2 linked regions of the Alloalcanivorax dieselolei B5 genome follow. The main gene of each other region encodes a partner of the protein of the gene in region 2 in a complex. Links are inferred from orthologs where the notes say so. Each region holds a gene or a part of one and is shown on either strand. Other genes may lie near its edges. The genes, in order: rpsG and tig.

The links.
Region 1: the proteins of tig (region 2) and rpsG are in contact, whole or in part, in a crystal structure (PDB 3GTY), measured with the Thermotoga maritima proteins. The link is inferred for Alloalcanivorax dieselolei B5 from one-to-one orthologs. Residues at the interface, in WP_004081061.1 of Thermotoga maritima: Glu122, Val124, Val129, Leu130, Tyr133, Glu188, Gly259, Ile262, Tyr263, Glu266, Ser270, Glu273, Gln274, Glu277, Arg308, Gln311, Ile312, Ser315, Tyr316, Glu325, Arg329, Arg336, Leu363, Phe366, Trp367, Arg373, Leu377, Arg381, Leu384, Glu387; in WP_004081843.1 of Thermotoga maritima: Lys34, Lys52, Lys55, Glu59, Arg62, Gln63, Glu66, Asn67, Lys69, Val71, Arg95, Ala109, Lys110, Lys111, Gly112, Arg113, Pro114, Glu117, Glu121, Ile124, Ala125, Tyr127, Asn128, Asn129, Thr130, Gly131, Lys135, Asp139, Arg142, Met143.

Annotation. Positions count from the first base shown.
Region 1 is NC_018691.1:4,193,779-4,208,182, reverse strand. Bases 1-2,931 are described here. They hold rpsG (30S ribosomal protein S7), read left to right. Parts: upstream 1-1,196; coding sequence 1,197-1,667; downstream 1,668-2,931. Other genes in these bases: fusA (elongation factor G), read left to right, coding at 1,746-2,931; rpsL (30S ribosomal protein S12), read left to right, coding at 706-1,080; rpoC (DNA-directed RNA polymerase subunit beta'), read left to right, coding at 1-543. Outside these bases: more of fusA, read left to right, coding at 2,932-3,845; tuf (elongation factor Tu), read left to right, coding at 3,877-5,070; rpsJ (30S ribosomal protein S10), read left to right, coding at 5,275-5,586; rplC (50S ribosomal protein L3), read left to right, coding at 5,644-6,279; rplD (50S ribosomal protein L4), read left to right, coding at 6,294-6,896; rplW (50S ribosomal protein L23), read left to right, coding at 6,893-7,189; rplB (50S ribosomal protein L2), read left to right, coding at 7,209-8,033; rpsS (30S ribosomal protein S19), read left to right, coding at 8,056-8,331; rplV (50S ribosomal protein L22), read left to right, coding at 8,342-8,686; rpsC (30S ribosomal protein S3), read left to right, coding at 8,691-9,383; rplP (50S ribosomal protein L16), read left to right, coding at 9,397-9,810; rpmC (50S ribosomal protein L29), read left to right, coding at 9,814-10,005; rpsQ (30S ribosomal protein S17), read left to right, coding at 10,008-10,277; rplN (50S ribosomal protein L14), read left to right, coding at 10,330-10,698; rplX (50S ribosomal protein L24), read left to right, coding at 10,714-11,028; and more genes.
Region 2 is NC_018691.1:2,619,512-2,626,084, forward strand. The notes cover bases 1-2,853. They hold tig (trigger factor), read right to left. Parts: upstream 2,164-2,853; coding sequence 838-2,163; downstream 1-837. Other genes in these bases: clpP (ATP-dependent Clp endopeptidase proteolytic subunit ClpP), read right to left, coding at 1-597. Also shown: bifunctional methylenetetrahydrofolate dehydrogenase/methenyltetrahydrofolate cyclohydrolase FolD, read left to right, coding at 2,854-3,702; B5T_RS11780 (efflux RND transporter periplasmic adaptor subunit), read right to left, coding at 3,821-4,708; B5T_RS11785 (DUF1656 domain-containing protein), read right to left, coding at 4,701-4,919; B5T_RS11790 (FUSC family protein), read right to left, coding at 4,909-6,573. UniProt on the Bacillus subtilis protein: Involved in protein export. Acts as a chaperone by maintaining the newly synthesized protein in an open conformation. Functions as a peptidyl-prolyl cis-trans isomerase.

The sequences.
Region 1 (14,404 bases), 1.6 Mb from region 2 along the record:
CTGCGTCTCAAGGGTGAGGTGGAGCTGGCCCGCTATATCGTCAACGAAGTGCAGGAGGTATACCGCCTGCAGGGTGTGAAGATCAACGATAAGCATATCGAAACGATCATCCGCCAAATGTTGCGTAAGGTGGAAATCACCGAAGTCGGCGAGTCGGCCTTCATCAAGGGCGAGCAAGTGGAATACGCCCGGGTGATGGAAGAGCTGGATCGCCTGAAAGGTGAAGACAAGATGCGGCCTCAGTTTGATCGGATGCTGCTGGGTATCACCAAGGCTTCCCTGGCCACCGAATCGTTCATCTCCGCGGCCTCCTTCCAGGAGACCACCCGGGTGTTGACCGAAGCGGCGGTAACCGGGAAAGAAGACGATCTCCGCGGTCTCAAGGAGAACGTGGTCGTGGGCCGTCTGATTCCGGCCGGGACTGGCTATGCCTATCACATGGATCGCCGGCGCCAGCGTGCGGATGCGCGCGGTGACGGTCCGACCATGGACGAGGTGGAAGCGGCTCTGTCCGAGGCGCTCAGCTCTTCTGATCAGGAGTAAGGGGGCAGGAATTAAGCGCCCTCCAGGCCCCCTGGCATCTTGACTTGGTGCCGGGGGGTCCCTAGAATCGCTCGCCCCTATTCTGTAGGTAGGAATCGGGTGGCGAAAATCTGACAATCAAGTCAGTTCGTCACAGAACTGTAAGCGTGGAGCAGTAGTTTCATGGCAACTGTAAACCAGCTGGTGCGCAACCCGCGCAAAAGCAAGGTAGAGAAAAGCGACTCGGTCGCCCTGCAGGGCTGCCCGCAGCGTCGCGGCGTTTGCACCCGGGTGTACACCACTACCCCGAAAAAGCCGAACTCCGCGCTGCGTAAAGTGTGCCGGGTGCGCCTGACCAACGGTTATGAAGTGTCTTCCTACATCCCGGGAGAAGGCCATAACCTGCAGGAACACTCCGTGGTGCTGATCCGTGGCGGTCGTGTTAAAGACCTGCCTGGTGTGCGCTACCACACCGTGCGTGGCACTCTGGATACCGCTGGTGTTCAGGATCGCAAGCAGCGCCGTTCCAAATACGGTGCCAAGCGGCCGAAGAAGTAAGTCGTAACCCTATTCATACAGCCGGGCGTTGCTCCCGGTAGGATGAGTAAGGCCGGGCCTGGTCCCGGATAACCTGAAGCATTCCCGCCCCGCGGGTAGTAAGAGGAACACATCCGATGCCAAGAAGACGCGTCGTTGCCAAACGTGAGATCCTGCCGGATCCGAAATTTGGAAGCCAGTTGCTGGCCAAGTTCATGAACCACGTAATGGTGGACGGTAAGAAATCCGTCGCCGAGCGTATCGTCTACGGCGCTCTGGATATCGTGACCGAGCGTAAGAGCGGCGAAGCCCTGGAGCTGTTCGAGAAAGCCCTGGATAACATCCGTCCGGTGGTCGAGGTGAAGAGCCGTCGTGTTGGTGGCGCCACCTATCAGGTGCCGGTGGAAGTTCGTCCCAGTCGTCGTACCGCCCTGGCCATGCGTTGGCTGGTGGACTCCGCGCGTAAGCGGGGTGAGAAGAGCATGGCCCAGCGCCTCGCCGGTGAGGTGATGGACGCCGCTGAAGGTAAAGGCGCGGCGATGAAGAAGCGGGAAGACGTACACCGCATGGCGGAGGCGAACAAAGCCTTCTCCCACTTCCGCTTCTAAGGCAGAGCGTAGACAGAGTAAACCGGCCTGCGATCAGGCCGGTTTTTGTATTGGATCCAGAGACTCGAGGTTAGCAGCGTGGCACGTAAGACTCCTCTCAACCGCTATCGCAACATCGGTATCTGCGCCCACGTGGACGCGGGTAAAACCACCACCACCGAGCGGGTTCTGTTCTACACCGGTGTGTCTCACAAAATCGGTGAAGTGCATGATGGTGCCGCGACCATGGACTGGATGGAGCAGGAGCAAGAGCGGGGTATCACCATCACCTCCGCCGCGACCACCTGTTTCTGGCAGGGCATGGACAAGCAGTACGAACAGCATCGCATCAACATCATCGACACCCCCGGGCACGTGGACTTCACCATTGAGGTGGAGCGTTCCCTGCGGGTGCTTGACGGTGCCGTTGTGGTGTTCTGTGGTACTTCCGGTGTGGAGCCGCAGTCCGAAACAGTGTGGCGTCAGGCCAACAAGTATGAAGTGCCCCGTATCGTGTTCGTTAACAAAATGGACCGTGCTGGCGCCAACTTCGATCGCGTATGCGACCAGATTCGCACCCGTCTTGGGGGCAAGGTCGTGCCGATCCAATACAACATCGGCGCGGAAGACGAGTTCAAGGGCGTGGTCGACCTGATCCGCATGAAGGCGATCTTCTGGAACGAAGACGACATGGGGATGACCTACGACGAGCGCGATATCCCGGAAGATATCGCCGGTCGTTGCGCCGAACTGCGCGAGCAGATGGTGGAATCCGCGGCGGAAGCGTCTGAAGAGCTGATGGAGAAGTACCTGGAAGAGGGTGATCTCAATAATGAAGAGATCAAGACCGGGCTGCGTCAGCAGGTTCTGGCCAACGAGATCGTTCTGGCTCTGTGCGGCTCCGCGTTCAAGAACAAGGGCGTGCAGGCCATGCTCGACGCGGTGGTTGAATTCCTGCCCGCTCCGGATGAGGTGAAGGCGATTCAGGGTACGCTGGAAGATGGCGAGACCGTTGAGTCCCGCAAATCGTCCGACGATGAGCCCTTCTCCGCCCTGGCCTTCAAGATCGCTACCGACCCGTTTGTAGGCTCTCTGACCTTCATCCGTGTTTACTCCGGCGTGGTGAACTCCGGTGACAGCGTGATGAACTCCGTGAAGTTGAAGAAGGAGCGGATCGGTCGCCTGTTGCAGATGCATGCGAACAGCCGTGAAGAGATCAAGGAAGTCCGTGCCGGCGACATCGCCGCTTGCGTGGGGCTGAAGGATGTCACCACCGGTGACACCCTGTGTGATCAGAACAAGGTGATCGTGCTGGAGCGGATGGAATTCCCCGAGCCGGTAATTTCCGTGGCGGTGGAGCCCAAATCCAAGGCCGACCAGGAAAAGATGGGGCTGGCGCTGGGTCGTCTGGCTCAGGAAGACCCCTCTTTCCGCGTGAAGACCGACGAGGAGACCGGCCAGACCATCATCTCCGGTATGGGTGAGCTGCACCTGGACATCATCGTTGACCGCATGAAGCGCGAGTTCAAGGTGGAAGCAAACGTGGGCGCGCCGCAGGTGGCGTACCGTGAAACCTTCACCAAGCCCGCCGACGTTGAAGGCAAGTTCGTCAAGCAGTCCGGTGGTCGTGGCCAGTATGGTCACGTCAAGGTTAAGTTCGAGCCGATCGACCGGGACGAGGAGTTCCAGTTCGAGGAACAAATCCATGGTGGTGTGGTGCCGAAGGAATACTTTGGCGCGATCCAGAAGGGTATCGATGAGCAGCTGCAGTCTGGCGTGCTCGCTGGTTATCCGATCCTGGGTGTGAAGGCCATTCTGTATGATGGCTCCTACCACGAAGTGGATTCCAACGAGAACGCCTTCCGCATGGCGGGTGGCCTGGCGGTGCGTAATGCCGCCAAGGAAGCCGGCGCGGTCCTGCTGGAGCCGATCATGAAAGTGGAAGTGGTCACTCCGGAAGAGTACATGGGTGACGTGATGGGTGACCTGAACCGTCGTCGTGGTACCGTCCAGGGTATGGATGACACCGTCTCCGGCAAAGTGATTCGCGCCGAGGTGCCGCTGTCCGAGATGTTCGGCTACGCCACCGACGTGCGTTCCATGTCCCAGGGGCGTGCCAGCTACTCCATGGAGTTCCTGAAGTACTCCGAGGCTCCGCGCAATATTGCCGAAGACGTGATCAGCGGCAAGAAATCTTAAATTTACGGTGAATTTGTAAAGGTATAGAACCGTGGCAAAGGAAAAGTTTGAACGTAATAAACCGCACGTAAACGTGGGCACGATTGGTCACGTTGACCATGGTAAGACGACGCTGACGGCCGCTTTGACGCGGGTGTGCTTCGAGGTGTGGGGTTCTGGTTCGGCGAGCGCCTTCGATCAGATCGATAACGCCCCGGAAGAGCGTGAGCGTGGTATTACGATCGCGACCTCCCACGTGGAGTACGACTCTCCGACCCGTCACTACGCGCACGTTGACTGCCCGGGTCACGCCGACTACGTGAAGAACATGATCACCGGCGCGGCGCAGATGGACGGCGCGATTCTGGTGGTGTCCGCGGCGGACGGCCCGATGCCGCAAACGCGGGAGCACATTCTGCTGTCTCGCCAGGTGGGCGTGCCGTACATCGTTGTGTTCCTGAACAAAGCGGACATGGTGGACGATGAAGAGCTGCTGGAACTGGTTGAAATGGAAGTGCGTGAGCTGCTGAGCGACTACGACTTCCCGGGCGACGACACCCCGATCATCAAGGGTTCCGCTCTGAAAGCGCTGGAAGGCGACACCAGCGAGATCGGCATGCCGGCGGTACAGAAGCTGGTGGAAACGCTGGACGAGTACATTCCGGAGCCGGAGCGTGCGGTGGACCTGCCGTTCCTGATGCCGATCGAGGATGTGTTCTCCATCTCCGGCCGCGGTACCGTGGTAACCGGTCGTGTGGAGCGTGGCATCATCAAGGTGGGTGAAGAGATCGAGATTGTGGGTATCAAAGATACCACCAAGACCACCTGTACCGGTGTTGAGATGTTCCGCAAGCTGCTGGACGAAGGCCGCGCGGGTGAGAACGTTGGCGTGCTGCTGCGTGGCACCAAGCGTGACGAAGTGGAGCGTGGTCAGGTTCTGGCGAAGCCGGGATCGATCACCCCGCACACCAAGTTCGTTGCCGAGGTGTACGTGCTGGGCAAGGACGAAGGCGGTCGTCACACTCCGTTCTTCAACGGCTACCGTCCGCAGTTCTACTTCCGTACCACCGACGTGACCGGTGCCTGTACGCTGCCGGAAGGCACCGAGATGGTGATGCCGGGCGATAACGTGCAGATGGACGTTGAGCTGATCGCACCGATCGCCATGGAAGACGGTCTGCGCTTCGCGATCCGCGAAGGTGGCCGTACCGTTGGCGCCGGCGTGGTGGCCAAGATCGTAGAGTAAGATAAATTGAGGCCGGGGCTTGCCCCGGTCTTCTTTTGTCTATATACTTTGCGCCCTCTTTCCAGTGTTAATACTGGAAAGGGCACGATCAACCGGGGCATCGTTCCCGGGCTTGTTTTGACACCCACCTCCTTCGGATGAGAAGGATGGGCGGGCTTTTTGCCATCTAAAGTATGGTTCGAAACAGTCTGGAGTTTGTTAGCTATGGCTAGCCAGAGAATCCGAATCCGTCTCAAGGCTTTTGATCATCGCCTGATCGATCAGTCCGCCCAGGAGATCGTGGATACGGCAAAACGCACGGGTGCGCAGGTACAGGGTCCGATCCCTCTGCCCACACGTAAAGAACGGTTTACGGTGCTGGTCTCTCCGCACGTTAACAAAGATGCGCGGGATCAGTACGAGATCCGTACCCACAAGCGGATGGTGGACATCGTGGAGCCCACGGACAAGACCGTGGACGCACTGATGAAGCTGGATCTGGCCGCTGGTGTGGATGTGCAGATCAGCCTGGGATAACTCAGCCTGAGACAACAACGTGCGGCCTGGCCGCAACAGGTTGTGAAGAGGTAGACAATGGCGATTGGTGTAATCGGTCGAAAATGCGGGATGACCCGGGTGTTCACTGAAGAAGGTGTCAGTGTTCCGGTGACCGTGATTGAAGTGTCCCCGAATCGGGTGAGCCAGATTAAGACCGAAGAGACAGATGGCTACGAGGCCGTGCAAGTGACGGTGGGCGAACGCCGCGCAAACCGAGTGACCAAGCCAATGGCGGGCCACTTCGGCAAAGCGGGCGTCGAAGCTGGCCGCACTGTGGGTGAATTTCGCGCTCCGGCGGGCGACCTGCAGGTGGGCGGTGAGCTGACCCTGGAAGTGTTCGAGGCTGGCCAGATCGTGGACGTGACCGGTACCTCTAAAGGTAAAGGTTTCGCCGGTACGGTTAAGCGTTGGAATTTCCGTACTCAGGACGCCACCCACGGTAACTCTCTGTCCCACCGTGCTCCGGGTTCCATTGGTCAGAACCAAACCCCGGGCCGCGTATTCAAGGGCAAGAAAATGGCGGGCCACATGGGTGCCGAGCGTGTGACGGTTCAGAATCTGGAAGTCGTGCGCGTGGACGTGGAAAAGAATCTGTTGCTGGTTAAGGGTGCGGTCCCCGGCGCGGCCGGTGGTGATGTGATCGTGATCCCGGCAGTGAAGGCGAAGGCCTGAAAGAGGAATAGAGGATGAATCTCAATACCGCCTCTGGAGGTACCGTTACTGTGTCTGAAGTCGCCTTCGGCAAAGACTTCAACGAGCCTCTGGTTCATCAGGTTGTGACTGCTTATCTGGCAGGCACCCGTCAGGGTTCCAAAGCGCAGAAAAGCCGCTCCGATGTCAGTGGTGGTGGTCGTAAGCCCTGGCGGCAGAAAGGCACCGGCCGCGCTCGCGCCGGTACCATTCGTAGCCCGCTGTGGCGTGGCGGCGGCAAAACATTTGCCGCGGTGCCCCGTGACCACTCACAGAAAGTAAACCGCAAAATGTACCGTGGCGCGCTGCGCTGCATTTTGTCCGAGCTGGTTCGCCAGGAACGCCTGGTTGTGGTGGACGACTTCTCCGTCGACACCCCGAAAACCAAGCAGGTGGCCGCCAAGCTCAAGGATCTGAACCTGAGCAATGTTCTCATCGTGACTGATGATGTGGATGAGAACCTGTATTTGGCAGCTCGTAACCTGCCGAAGGTCGACATCCGCGATGCCAGCGGTGTGGATCCGGTCAGCCTGATCGCCTTTGACAAGGTGCTGGTGACCGTGCCGGCTCTGAAGAAACTTGAGGAGGCGCTGGCATGAACAAAGAGCGCATTTTAAAAGTGCTGCTTGCACCGCACTTTTCCGAAAAGGCCACCGACGCGACCGAGAGTAGCAATGCCTTCGCTTTCAAAGTGGCAAAAGACGCTACCAAAGCGGAAATCAAAGCTGCCGTGGAAGCTCTGTTCGAGGTCAAGGTGCGCAACGTTCGGACTCTGAACGTGAAAGGCAAGCGCAAGTTCTTCGGTCGTGTCGCCGGTAAGCGTAGCGACTGGAAGAAGGCCTACGTATCCCTTGAACAAGGCCAGGATATTGACTTCCTGGGCGCTGAGTAAGGTAAGGGAGTAAGTAATCATGGCGATTGTTAAGACCAAGCCGACTTCTCCGGGCCGCCGCTTTGTCGTAAAGGTGGTCAACGAGGAGCTGCACAAAGGTGCTCCCTACGCGCCCTTGCTGGAAGCCAAGGCCAAGAATGGCGGCCGTAACAACAACGGCCGTATCACCACCCGTCATAAAGGTGGTGGTCACAAGCAGAAATACCGCGTAGTGGATTTCCGTCGTAATAAGGACGGTGTCCAGGGTGTGGTGGAGCGTCTGGAATACGATCCGAACCGTTCCGCGCACATCGCGCTGGTGAAGTATCTGGATGGCGAGCGTCGTTACATTTTGGCGCCGAAAGATCTGAAAGCCGGCGACCGCGTTCAGTCCGGCGAAGATGCTCCGATCAAGGTGGGTAATGCTCTGCCGCTGCGCAACATTCCGCTGGGTTCCACGATTCACAATGTGGAACTGAAGCCCGGTAAAGGTGGTCAGCTGGCTCGCTCCGCGGGTACTTCTGTCCAGCTGCTGGCGAAGGATGGACAGTATGTAACCCTGCGTTTGCGCTCCGGCGAAATGCGTAAGGTGCACGCTGAGTGCCGCGCCACCATCGGGCAAGTATCCAACAGTGAGCACAGCCTGCGCTCGCTGGGTAAGGCCGGCGCAACCCGCTGGCGCGGTGTTCGACCCACTGTTCGCGGTGTGGCCATGAACCCCGTGGATCACCCCCATGGTGGTGGTGAAGGGCGTACGTCCGGTGGCCGTCATCCGGTAACCCCCTGGGGTGTACCGACCAAGGGCCACAAAACCCGTACCAACAAGCGCACCTCCAAGATGATTGTGCGCGACCGTCGTAAGTAAGGGATAGAGAGAGGTTCAGGCTGTGCCACGTTCACTGAAAAAAGGTCCGTTTCTGGATCACCACCTGTTGAAGAAGGTGGAAGAAGCGGTGGAAGCCGGCTCCCGTAAGCCGATCAAAACCTGGTCCCGTCGCTCCATGATCATCCCGGAGATGGTGGGTTTGACCATCGCGGTACATAACGGCCGTCAGCATGTTCCGGTATTGGTTTCCGAGCACATGGTGGGCCACAAGCTGGGCGAATTCGCCCTGACCCGTAACTTCCGCGGGCATATCGTGGACAAAAAGGCTAAGCGATAAGGTGACAGCCATGGCGACTGAAGTTGCAGCCCGTCTGCGGGGCGCAAGAATTTCGGCTCAGAAAGCCCGCCTGGTGGCCGACCAGATCCGAGGTCTGGAGGTGGAAAGGGCGTTGAATGTTCTCGCCTTTAGCCCCAAGAAGGCGGCCAAGATTGTTAAGAAGGTGCTGGAGTCCGCGATTGCTAACGCGGAAAACAACGACGGCGCCGATGTGGATGAGCTGAAAGTATCCACCATCTACGTGGATGAAGGCATGTCGATGAAGCGTATTCGGCCCCGCGCGAAAGGGCGGGCGGATCGCATTCTCAAGCGTACCTGCCACATCACTGTAAAAGTCTCGGAAGGTCAGGAGTAACCAGATGGGTCAGAAAGTTCATCCGATCGGTATTCGTCTGGGCATCGTCAAGGAGCACAACTCCCTGTGGTATGCGGGTCCCAAGACCTATGCTGACTGCCTGGTAACCGATCTCGAGGTGCGTGAGTATCTGTTCAAGCGCCTCAAGAATGCCTCGGTGAGCCGAATTAAGATCGAGCGTCCGTCCGAAAACGTTCGCATCACCATCTCCACGGCACGTCCGGGGATCGTGATCGGCAAGAAGGGCGAGGACGTTGAGCGCCTGCGTCGCGACGTCGCTGCCAAGATGGGTGTGCCGGTGCACATCAACATCGAGGAAGTGCGTAAGCCCGATGTGGATGCCCGTCTGGTAGCCGATAATATCGCTGGCCAGATCGAACGCCGCGTTATGTTCCGCCGCGCTATGAAGCGTGCGGTGCAAAACGCGCTCAAGGCCGGTGCCCAAGGTATTCGGGTCCAGCTTTCTGGTCGTCTGGGTGGTGCCGAGATTGCTCGTACGGAATGGTACCGTGAAGGTCGCGTGCCGCTGCATACTCTGCGTGCGGACATCGATTACGCCAACGTGCGTGCTGAGACCACCTACGGAACCATCGGTGTGAAGGTCTGGATCTTCCGTGGCGAAGTGCTTGGTGGCATGGAGCAGGTTCAGGAAGAGCAGAAGCAGTCCAAGGGCGCGAAAAAACGCGGCCGTGGTTAAAAGGTAACGAACGATGTTGCAGCCGAAGCGTACCAAATTCCGGAAAATTCATAAGGGCCGTAACCGTGGCCTGGCACAGCGCGGCAACAAGGTGTCTTTTGGCACCATCGGCCTGCAGGCCACCGGCCGTGGCCGGATCACCGCGCGTCAGATCGAAGCGGCTCGTCGGGCCATGACCCGTCACATCAAGCGTGGCGGTAAGATCTGGATTCGGGTCTTCCCCGATAAGCCGATTACCCAGAAGCCGCTCGAAGTGCGGATGGGTAAAGGTAAAGGTAGCGTGGAGTACTGGGTAGCCCAGATTCAGCCGGGCCGCATGCTCTACGAAATGGAAGGTGTTTCCGAAGACGTGGCGCGTGAAGCGTTCCGTCTGGCCGCGGCCAAGCTGCCGGTCAGCACCCGTGTCGTGACTCGGACGGTGATGTAAGCCATGAAAGCGAGCGAACTGAAAGAAAAAAGTGTTGAGCAGTTGCGCGAGCAGCACCTTGAGCTGCTGGAACAACAGTTCAAGCTGCGCATGAAGAAAGCATCCGGTCAGCTTTCCCAAACCCATCAGCTTGGGACGGTCCGCCGTGATATTGCACGTGTGAAGACCATTCTGCGGGAAAAACAGGGTAACTAATCATGGCAGAGTCGAAACAGAAACTGCGCCGGACCGTTACCGGTAAAGTGATTTCCAGTAAAGGTGATAAGACCATCACCGTATTGGTTGAGCGCCGGGTACAGCACCCCATTTATGGCAAGATCATCAAGCGTTCTACCAAACTGATGGCTCACGATGAGCAAAACCAGTGTGGCGAAGGCGACCTGGTCACCATCGAAGAATGCCGTCCGCTGTCCAAGCGTAAAAGCTGGATGCTGGTCAGCGTAGTGGAGCAGGCCGTTCAGGCCTGATGAGAGAATGCTGTGGCTGCCTGCACAGGGCAGGAGTTGGAGAGAGTAAGCGATGATTCAGACCGAAACCATGCTCGAAGTCGCCGATAACAGCGGTGCTCGTCGAGTGCAGTGCATCAAGGTGCTGGGTGGCTCCCACCGCCGCTATGCAGGCATTGGTGACATCATCAAGGTCACAGTAAAGGAAGCGATTCCGCGTGGTCGTGTTAAAAAAGGCGACGTGATGAGCGCTGTCGTGGTACGTACCCGTCGTGGTGTGCGTCGCCCCGATGGTTCTGTGATTCGTTTTGACGAAAACGCCGCGGTCCTGTTGAACAACAACAAGGCTCCGATCGGCACCCGGATTTTTGGGCCGGTGACCCGTGAACTGCGTAATGACCAGTTCATGAAGATCATCTCCCTGGCACCGGAAGTTCTTTAAAGGCGGGTTAAGGCAATGCTCAAGATCAAGCGCAATGACGAAGTCATCGTAATCGCGGGCAAGGACAAAGGTAAGCGGGGCCAGGTGCAGCGCGTGCTCCCTAACGGCCGCCTTCTTGTCTCCGGTGTGAACATGGTGAAAAAACACGTTCGCGCCAACCCTAACCGCGGTATTCAAGGTGGCATTGTTCAGCAGGAAGCGGGTATCCATGCTTCCAATGTGGCCATCTGGAATGCGAAGGCCCAGAAGGCCGATCGTGTCGGCGTCCGTTTCGAGGACGGCAAAAAAGTGCGGTTCTTCAAGTCCAACGGCGAAGCGCTGGACGCGTGAGGTTAGGTGAACCATGAGTGATCTGAAGAAGGTTTACAACGAAGAGATTGTAGCGAAACTCCGCGATGAGTTCGGTTACAAGAACGTCATGGAGGTGCCCCGCATCACCAAGATCACCCTGAACATGGGTGTGGGTGAAGCGGCTGCTGACCGGAAGGCGATCGAAGGTGCGCTGTCGGATATGACCGCCATCGCAGGTCAGAAGCCGCTGGTCACCAAGGCACGTAAGTCCGTGGCGGGCTTCAAGATCCGTGAAGGTTGGCCGATTGGCTGCAAGGTGACCCTGCGTAACCGTCGTATGTACGAGTTCCTGGAGCGCCTGGTATCCGTGGCAATCCCGCGTGTCCGTGACTTCCGGGGTCTGAACCCGAAGTCCTTTGACGGCCGTGGCAACTACTCCATGGGTCTGCGGGAGCAAATCGTGTTCCCGGAAATCGATTTCGACAAGGTCGACAAGCTGCGTGGTCTGGATATCACCATCACCACCACAGCCAAGACCGATGACGAAGCACGGGCGCTGCTGCGCGCCTTCAACTTCCCGCTGAAAGGCTAAGAGGATTTGTCATGGCAAAGGTCTCTATGAAAAACCGGGAGGCGAAGCGCGCCAAGTTGGTTCAGCGTTACGCCACCAAGCGTGCCGCGCTGAAAGCGGTTATCCAGGACCCCAACGCGGAACCCGAAGCGAAGTGGGAGGCTCAGCTGGAGCTGCAGAAGCTGCCGCGGGACTCTTCTTCGGTTCGCCAGCGTAACCGCTGCCGCATTACCGGCCGTCCGCATGGTTACTACCGCAAGTTCGGCCTGAGCCGCATTAAACTGCGTGAAGCGGCGATGCGTGGTGACGTTCCCGGGCTGGTTAAATCCAGCTGGTAAGCAAAGAGTAGCGGAGCAACTGCAGCATGAGCATGCAAGATACCCTGGCGGATATGTTTACCCGTATTCGCAACGCGCAAATGGCTCGTAAAGTCGAGGTGGAGATTCCGTCCTCCAAGGCCAAGGAAGCCATTGCCAAGGTACTGACAGAAGAAGGTTACATCGACGGTTACGCGGTGTCTGACGACGCCAAACCGACGCTGACCGTTCAACTGCGTTATTTTGAAGGCCAGCCGGTGATCGAGAAGATCGCTCGGGTGAGCCGTCCGGGCCTGCGTGTGTACAAAGGCGCCGGTGAGATTCCCAAGGTGAAAGGTGGCCTGGGTGTGATGATCGTGTCCACCAACCAGGGCATCATTTCTGATCGGGCCGCCCGCCAGGCGAATGTCGGCGGCGAGCTGATCTGCGAAGTGTCCTAAGGTTTTGGTGTAGACGGATTAGGTGCAGCGATGTCTAGAGTAGCGAAAAATCCGGTTAACCTGCCCAAAGGGGTCGAGGTATCTATCGACGGCCAGAAGGTGACCGTGAAAGGGTCCAAGGGCAGTCTGGAACACCAGGTGCACGATTTGGTGGAAGTGGCCGTGGATGACGGCGTGTTCTCCGTCAAGCCCCGTGAGGAGTCTCAGCAAGCCTGGGCCGTGGCCGGTACCACGCGTGCTCTGGTCAACAACATGGTGACCGGTGTCTCCGCGGGCTTCGAACGTCGCCTGCTGCTGAACGGCGTTGGTTACCGTGCTCAGGCCCAGGGCAAGACCCTGAATCTGACGCTGGGCTTTTCTCATCCGGTAGCCTACGAGCTGCCCGAAGGGATCACCATTGAGACCCCGAGTCAGACGGAAATCGTCATCAAGGGTATTGACAAGCAGCTGGTAGGCCAGGTGGCCGCCAATGTTCGGGGCTTCCGCCCGCCCGAGCCCTACAAGGGCAAAGGGGTGCGCTATGCTGATGAGCAAGTGCGCCGTAAGGAAGCCAAGAAGAAATAATCGTTGAGACTGAAGCCATGATGGACAAGAAAGTTGCACGTCTGCGCAGGGCAAAGCGTACTCGCCTGAAGATTCGTGAGCTGGGCGAGCTTCGTCTTTCCGTGCATCGCACTCCGCGCCATATTTATGCGCAAATCATCAGCACCGCTGGTGATCGCGTGCTGGCCTCCGCGAGCACGGTTGAAAAAGACCTGCGTGCTGGCGCGACGGGTAATTCTGAAGCCGCCGCTAAAGTTGGCGAGTTGATCGCTCAACGCGCTAAAGAGGCGGGTATCGAAAGCGTGGCCTTTGACCGTTCCGGTTTCCGTTATCACGGCCGGGTCAAGGCGCTGGCGGATGCCGCACGCGAAAACGGGCTTAAATTCTAAGGGTACTTGGTTATGGCGAAAGTTGATCCCAACGAAGGTCTCCAGGAGAAGCTGGTTCAGGTGAACCGGGTTGCCAAGGTGGTGAAAGGCGGCCGTATTTTCGGCTTCACTGCTTTGACCGTGGTGGGTGACGGTAATGGCAAAGTGGGTTTCGGTCGCGGTAAGGCCCGCGAAGTGCCCGCCGCCATCCAGAAGGCCCTGGAAGCTGCCCGTCGCAACATGATTCAGGTGGAGCTTAACGGCACCACCATTCAGCATCCGATCAAGGCTCGGCACGGCGCCTCCAAGGTGTTCATGCAGCCGGCCAGCGACGGTACCGGTGTAATCGCCGGTGGTGCCATGCGCGCCGTGCTGGAAGTGGCCGGTGTGCAGAACGTACTGGCCAAGTGCTATGGTTCCACCAACCCGGTGAATGTGGTTCGCGCCACGTTCGAGGGTTTGAAAGCGATGGCCTCCGCGGAATCCGTTGCCGCCAAGCGCGGTAAAACGGTCGAAGAGATCCTGAGCTAAGCGCAGACAGACGGAACGTAACGATGGCTGACAAGATCAAGGTAACGCAGGTAAAAAGCACCAACGGCCGGCTGGAAAAGCACAAGGCCTGTGTGCGTGGTCTCGGTCTGCGCCGTATTGGCCATACCGTTGAAGTTGAAGACACCCCTGCGGTACGCGGCATGATTAACAAAGTCGCGTACATGGTGCGGGTAGAGGGAGAATAAGCGATGCGTTTGAATGATCTGCATCCCGCTGAAGGTTCCCGTCCGGCCCAGAAACGGGTTGGCCGCGGTATCGGCTCCGGTCTCGGTAAAACGGGTGGTCGTGGCCATAAAGGTCAGAAATCCCGTTCCGGTGGCACCGTGAAGCCCGGGTTCGAAGGTGGTCAGATGCCGCTGCAGCGTCGTGTGCCGAAGTTCGGTTTCACGTCCAAGCTGGCAATGGCGACCGCTGAAGTACGCCTGGAAGAGCTGGCTAAAGTGGAAGGCGACGTGATCGACCTGGCCTCTTTGAAAGCCGCTGGCGTGGTTCGTTCTGACAAGAAGCGCGCCAAGATCGTGCTGCGCGGCGGTATTGACCGTGCCGTGACGGTGCGTGGCGTGGCGATCACCAAAGGTGCCCGCGAAGCGGTGGAAAAAGCCGGCGGTAAAGTCGAGGAATAAC
Region 2 (6,573 bases):
GGACATGAAATTGTCGCGGTCGGTGTCACGCTCCAGCACTTCCAGAGGCTGGCCAGTGTGTTTGGCCAGCAGCTCATTGAGCTGGGCCTTGATCTTGAGAATCTCCTTGGCGTGGATCTCAATATCGGAAGCCTGACCCTGGAAGCCGCCCAGCGGCTGGTGAATCATCACCCGGGAGTGCGGCAACGCCAGGCGTTTGCCTTCGGCGCCAGCCGCGAGCAGGAAAGCGCCCATGCTGGCCGCCTGCCCCACGCACATGGTGGAAACCTCCGGCTTGATGAATTGCATGGTGTCGTAAATGGACATCCCGGCGGTTACCGAACCGCCCGGGCTGTTGATATACAGATGAATATCCTTGTCCGGGTTCTCGGACTCAAGAAACAGCATCTGCGCCACGATCAGGTTGGCCATGTAGTCTTCCACCTGGCCAATCAGGAAGATCACCCGCTCCTTGAGCAGTCGGGAGTATATATCGAACTGCCGCTCGCCCCGGGAGGTTTGCTCCACCACGATTGGCACCAGCCCCGTGGCGGTGGGGTCGGCCATCAGCGTTTTCATCTCCGGGGTCAGGGAGGTAATCCGGCTCAGATCGATCATCTAGCGTTTCCTTTGTCTACGGGATCAGGGGCAACGTGCCCGGCATGATACCGCGGGTGTTGGGGCGGCACCCTCGAATCACAAGGGCCTGCCCGTTTTTTCCGATACTATGACGCCCTTCGGCAGGGCGTCCACAAAGGCGGTGCCAGAAGTGGGTTAACTGCGCAAAACTTGCTCAATACGGTTACTTTCACAGCAAAACGGGGCCAAAAGGCCCCGCTCTTCGTAGGTCTATTCGGCTCAGGCCGTCTCGTCGGCCTGCTCCGGCTGGCGGGGTTTCACCGCCTCCTGGTAGGACATGGTCTTCTCTTCGACCTTGGCCCCTTCCAGCACCAGATCCACCACCTGGTCCTCCAGCACCGCGCCCTCGATCTGCTGCAGCTGCTGCGGGTTGCTGTAGACCCAGTTGATCAGTTCCTGCGGCTGTTCGTACTGAGCGGCGATCTCTTCCACCCGGGCCTTGACGCGATCCGCATCCGGTTTCAGGTCGTTCTTCTCGAGGATAGTGCGCACCACCAGGCCCAGACGAACGGAACGCTCGGCCTGGTCACGGAACAGCTCTTCGGGAAGCATGGACGCATCGAACTGCTGACCACCACCGAACTGCTGCACCATTTGCTGACGCATACGGTCCACTTCCTGCTTGATCAGCGCCGCCGGCAGGTCGAACTCGTGCAGCTTGGCCAGCCCGTCCATGGTTTGTTCTTTCACCTTGCCGGAGACGGCGTTTTTCAGCTCGCGTTCCATATTGTTGCGAACCTCGGTCTTGAAGGTGTCAAGATCACCGTCTTCAACGCCAAAAGCCTTCATGAACTCGGCGTCCACTTCCGGCAGCGCCTTGGCTTCCACTTTGTTGACCTTGATCTGGAACACCACCGCCTGACCTTTCAATTCCTCGGAGTGGTACTCCTCCGGGAAGGTCACGTTGATGTCCTTCTCTTCACCGGCTTTCATGCCGACGATGCCATCCTCGAAGCCGGGGATCATGCTGCCGGAGCCCAGCTCCAGGTTCTGACCTTCGGCGCTGCCGCCTTCAAAGGCTTCGCCGTCTTTCAGGCCTTTATAGTCGATATTGACGCGATCACCCTGCTCAGCGGCACGGTCCACTTCAGCGAAGTCGGAGCGCTGGGTGCGCAGGGTTTCGATCATTTCATCAACGTCGGCGTCGGTGATTTCCGCTACCGGTTTCTCCACCTCGATGGTGGACAGATCGGCCAGTTCCACTTCCGGGAACACTTCGAAGGTGGCCACGAACTCCAGGTCCTGACCGCCTTCGTTACGGGTGGCTTCGAAACCCGGCAGACCGGCGGGTTGCAGGTTTTCCTTCTCAACCGCTTCCAGGAAGGACTCGCGCATCACATCGGCCAGCACTTCGTTACGCACGGCGGCGCCAAAACGACGCTTTACTTCACGCAACGGCACTTTGCCAGGGCGGAAACCGTCCAGACGGATGTTTTTCTGCGCTTCGCGCAGCTTGCTTTCCACCGCCTGATCCACTTTATCCGCGGGGACACCAACGGTCATGCGCCGTTCCAGACCTGAAGTCGTTTCTACAGAAACCTGCATAACATCCTCTATTTAAAAGACTTTTCAAATCCCGCGGTCCCCGGTGTACGGATGGACCCCGTATGAAGGGCGCAAATTATAATCAATGGCAGCCGCCCTGCCTACGCCCATCGGCGGCGCGGCGCCCTGCGGAATGTTCCGTTCAAACAAAAAAAGCCTCCGGGTTTTCACCCGAAGGCTCCATGTATGGGGTGACTGATGGGATTTGAACCCACGACCACCGGAGTCACAATCCGGGGCTCTACCAACTGAGCTACAGTCACCATTAATCGCTTGAGCCGCCAGCGATGGCACGCCTGGCAGGGCTCGAACCTGCAACCGACGGCTTAGAAGGCCGTTGCTCTATCCAATTGAGCTACAGGCGCTTAGCTACCTCTCAACCTTCGCTGAGTTGGTCGGGGTGGAGGGATTCGAACCCCCGACATCCTGCTCCCAAAGCAGGCGCGCTACCAGGCTGCGCTACACCCCGCCGAGCAGGTCGAGCGAGGCGGCATAATACTCGCCGCCTCCTGGAGCGTCAACGCCGCGAACCGGCTATCCGGCCCGTTCGCTGGAATTATAAACAACCGGGTTGCGAACGAGCCTTTCGGCGGCGAAGCCGCCTTTTGCTCCAGCCCGCCGACCGTGCGAGAATCGCCGCGCGATCCCCACCGCTTTCCTTTTATATGTTCCAAGGACCAAGAGAGACCCATGAGCGCGCAGATTCTGGACGGCAAGGCCCTGGCTCAACGCTTCGAGCAAGAGATGTCACAACGGGTGGAAGCCCTGAAAGCCGCCTCCGGCGGCCGCACGCCGATTCTCGCCACCATTCTGGTGGGCGCCGATCCGGCCTCCGCCACCTATGTAAAGATGAAGGGCAATGCCTGCCGCCGCGTCGGCATGGATTCCCAGGCCATCGAGCTGCCCCAGGACACCACCACCGAGCAGTTGCTGCAGCGCATTGAGGAACTCAATGCCAATCCGGACGTGCACGGCATTCTGCTGCAGCACCCGGTGCCGGAACAGATCGACGAGCGCTTGTGCTTTGACGCCATTGCCCTGGGCAAGGACGTGGACGGTGTCACCTGCCTCGGTTTTGGCCGCATGGCCATGGGCGAGCACGCCTATGGCTGTGCCACGCCCAAGGGCATCATGCGTTTGCTGGAGCACTATCAGGTGCCGCTGGAGGGCCAGCATGCCGTGGTGATAGGCCGCAGCGCCATTCTCGGCAAACCGATGGCAATGATGCTGCTGGGCGCCAATGCCACCGTCACCATTTGCCACAGCCGGACCCGCAATCTGCCGGAGCTGGTGAAACAGGCCGACATCGTGGTGGGCGCGGTGGGCAAACCGGAATTCATCAAGGCCGATTGGATCAAGGACGGCGCCGTGGTGGTGGACGCCGGTTACCATCCGCAGAAGTGCGGCGACATCGAGCTGGCACCGGTGATCGATCGTGTGGCCGCGTATACTCCGGTACCCGGCGGTGTTGGTCCGATGACCATCAATACGCTGATTTTTCAGACCCTGGAAGCGGCGGAGAAAGCGCTGAACGACTGAGACACGCAACACGCAGGTAAAGCGTGCCGGGTCTGCCCCGTCCGTCAACGCCCGCCCCTAAAGCAGTCAGTGCGGCCATCCGGCCGCCATCTCATTTCGCCTGCAAGCGTGTTGCGTGTCAGCGTGTCTGCGTCTTTTCCGGCAACACCTGCACGCTGGCGGTCATGCCGGCACTGAGCAGCAGCGTTTCCGGGATCTCATCGAACTCCACCCGCACCGGAATCCGCTGCGCCAGCCTTACCCACTCGAAGGTCGGCGCCACCGAAGGCAGTCCCTTGTCCGCCGTCACCGCGTTGCTGTTGGCGATACCGCGACCGATGCCGGTGACCTTGCCGGTCAGCGCCTTGCCCGCGCCCAGCAGATGGATACGGGCCACATCCCCCACCCTAATCTGATGCACCTGGGTTTCCTTCAGATAGGCCTCGACCCAGAACGACTGGTCATCCACCAGTGTCACCACCGGCTGCCCGATCTGGGCGTAATCGCCGGTATGCGCCAGCAAATGGGTGACAAAGCCGGCCACTGGCGCCTTTACCTCGCTGCGCGCCAGATCCAGCTCCGCCCGTGCCATAGCCGCCTCCGCCGCTTGCAGATCGGCCCGCGCCAAGGCCGCCTTGTTATCCGCTTCCTCCCGTTCCTCCTGGGAAATGGCGCGCCCGAGACTGCGGCGGCGGCTGGCCTCCCGGGACAGCAGATTCAGTTCCTGGCGCCGGTGCGCCACCTCCGCCCGGGCCTGATCCAGCGCCAGTTGATAACGGCGCGGATCCACCAGCAGAAGGGTTTGACCCTCCTCCACGTACTGATTATCCACCACCTTCAGGGACTGGATCGCTCCGGACACATCCGGGGCCACGCTCACCACCACCGCACGCACCCGGGCATCCCGGGTCCAGACATCCTCGAAATAGTGGCGCCACAGATACCACACCGCCACCGCCGCGGCCGCCACCAGCAGCGCGGTGAACAGATAAGCGCGCCAGCGACCGCCTTCCTTATTATCAGCCATGCATACTCCCCAGCGACAGCCACGCCCCCATCACCAGGGCGAGCACGATCAAGAACACGCAGAATCCGGCCAGGGCCGGATGCCAAAGGTACCGGTAGCCATCAAAACGACTGATCAGGCCGTGCACCGGCAGAAACAACAGCAGGGCCAGCAGCACCTGCGGCACCAAGGGCGGCAGCAACACGCCGCCCAGCTCAATCTCATACAGCATGTGCTGTCTCCAACCCCTGCCAGCGACCGGCTCCGGACCCGGCCAGGAAAAAGCCGCCGTAGTTACCGATCATATTGATCTGCATACGCAGGCGCACCACCGCCCGCACCAGCCGGCGCCGCTGACCCTCGCCTTCCGCTTTGTTATAGGCCTGCTGGCACTGCCGTAATACCCGCTCGGTGTCCGCCGATAATTGCCGCCAACGGGCCTCGTCACCGTCTCTCAACACTCTCTGGGTATCCCGGATCAGCCGCGTCAGAGCGAGCCGGATCGGATCGGGCACACCGCGCCGACACAGGGCGTCGAGAAACAGCAACCCCAGCCCCAGCGTCACCGCCGCCATGGCGCCGTGCAGCAATTCCCCGTCCTTTTCGTTCTCCGGGCTCAGTCGCGGCAGGGTTCGGGCAATGCGATCGTACAGTACGGTTTCCATTTCGTGACGGGGGCGGCGGCGGTACATGGGCCAGCGCCCGAGGGTGCGGCACAGATCCCGGCACAGCCGGTTGCGAGCGGTGGCCGCGTCATCGCCGGGCCAGATCAGCAGAAATGCCAGCACCGGCAATATTAACCCCATCGCCAGCCCGAGCATGTTGTTAAACAGCGGCAGAGCCGAGAAGTCCTGTTGCGGCCCGAGATCCAGCAGGATCGGGAAAAAGATCACGGTGGCGGTCCCCATGGCCATGCTCGGCAACCGCGTCATGGCCAGACCGGCCAGCAGATACACCGGCGCCAGCCACAGTACCAGAGCGGCGAAGCCTTCCGTGCCCGGCAGCAGAACCAGACGATAAAGCGTGGCCAATACCGCCGCCAGGGACGCCCCCTTGAGGAACCCGGACACCGCCTTGAGCGGATCGTCCCGGGTGGAGAACAGCGCGCAGACCACCCCGGTCTGGATCACCATCAAAGTGCCTTGATCCAGTGGCGCGGCGCTCCAGAACCACAGGCTCAGGGCCGCGGCGATGGCAATCGCGGTACGCGCGGCGCTGCGCAACGCCTGGCCGTGATCCAGGTGCAATCGTGACGTGCCGGAGCGCCACGACTGCGTCAGGGCCTGATCGCTGAGCATGGCGTAAAGCACGACACTGGAGCGCAGGCGATCGCACAGCTCGCCGCAGTGTTCCAGTGCCAGTTGCAAGGCATGGAAGCGGTGTTCGTTGTCGCCCACCGCCTCCTTGCGCAGACCGCGGGCCAGATCCCGGGCCTGGTCGTGGAGTCCGGAGAGACACACCCGCAGGCTTTCCGGATCCAGTTCGCCATCCAGCTCCGACATGCCACGCAGCAACTCGTCGAGGCGGTCCTGCTGATGCACCGAGGCATAACGATTGACGTAGGTTCCCAACGGCCCCACCGAGGAAATCAGCGCCAGCATCTCGTGACCGAGGCGGCGGCACAGCCCGGCCCGCCGCCGCAGCTGTTGGGAGTCGAACAGAGCATTCTCACGCAGGGCTTCCAGTGCCATGCCGCTGGCGATCAGTTCGCGCCGGCGCTGCTGCAGGGTGCGATTGTCCGCGCGACCGCCGGCGGTGTCCGCCACCAGTGCGATCAAATCCCGCAGTTGCTGCCGACACCGGTGCAAGTAGGCGGTGGCGGCGGAACGGGGCCAGATCAGCACACTGGCGGCGGAAGCACAGAGGATGCCAAGGCCGATCTCGGT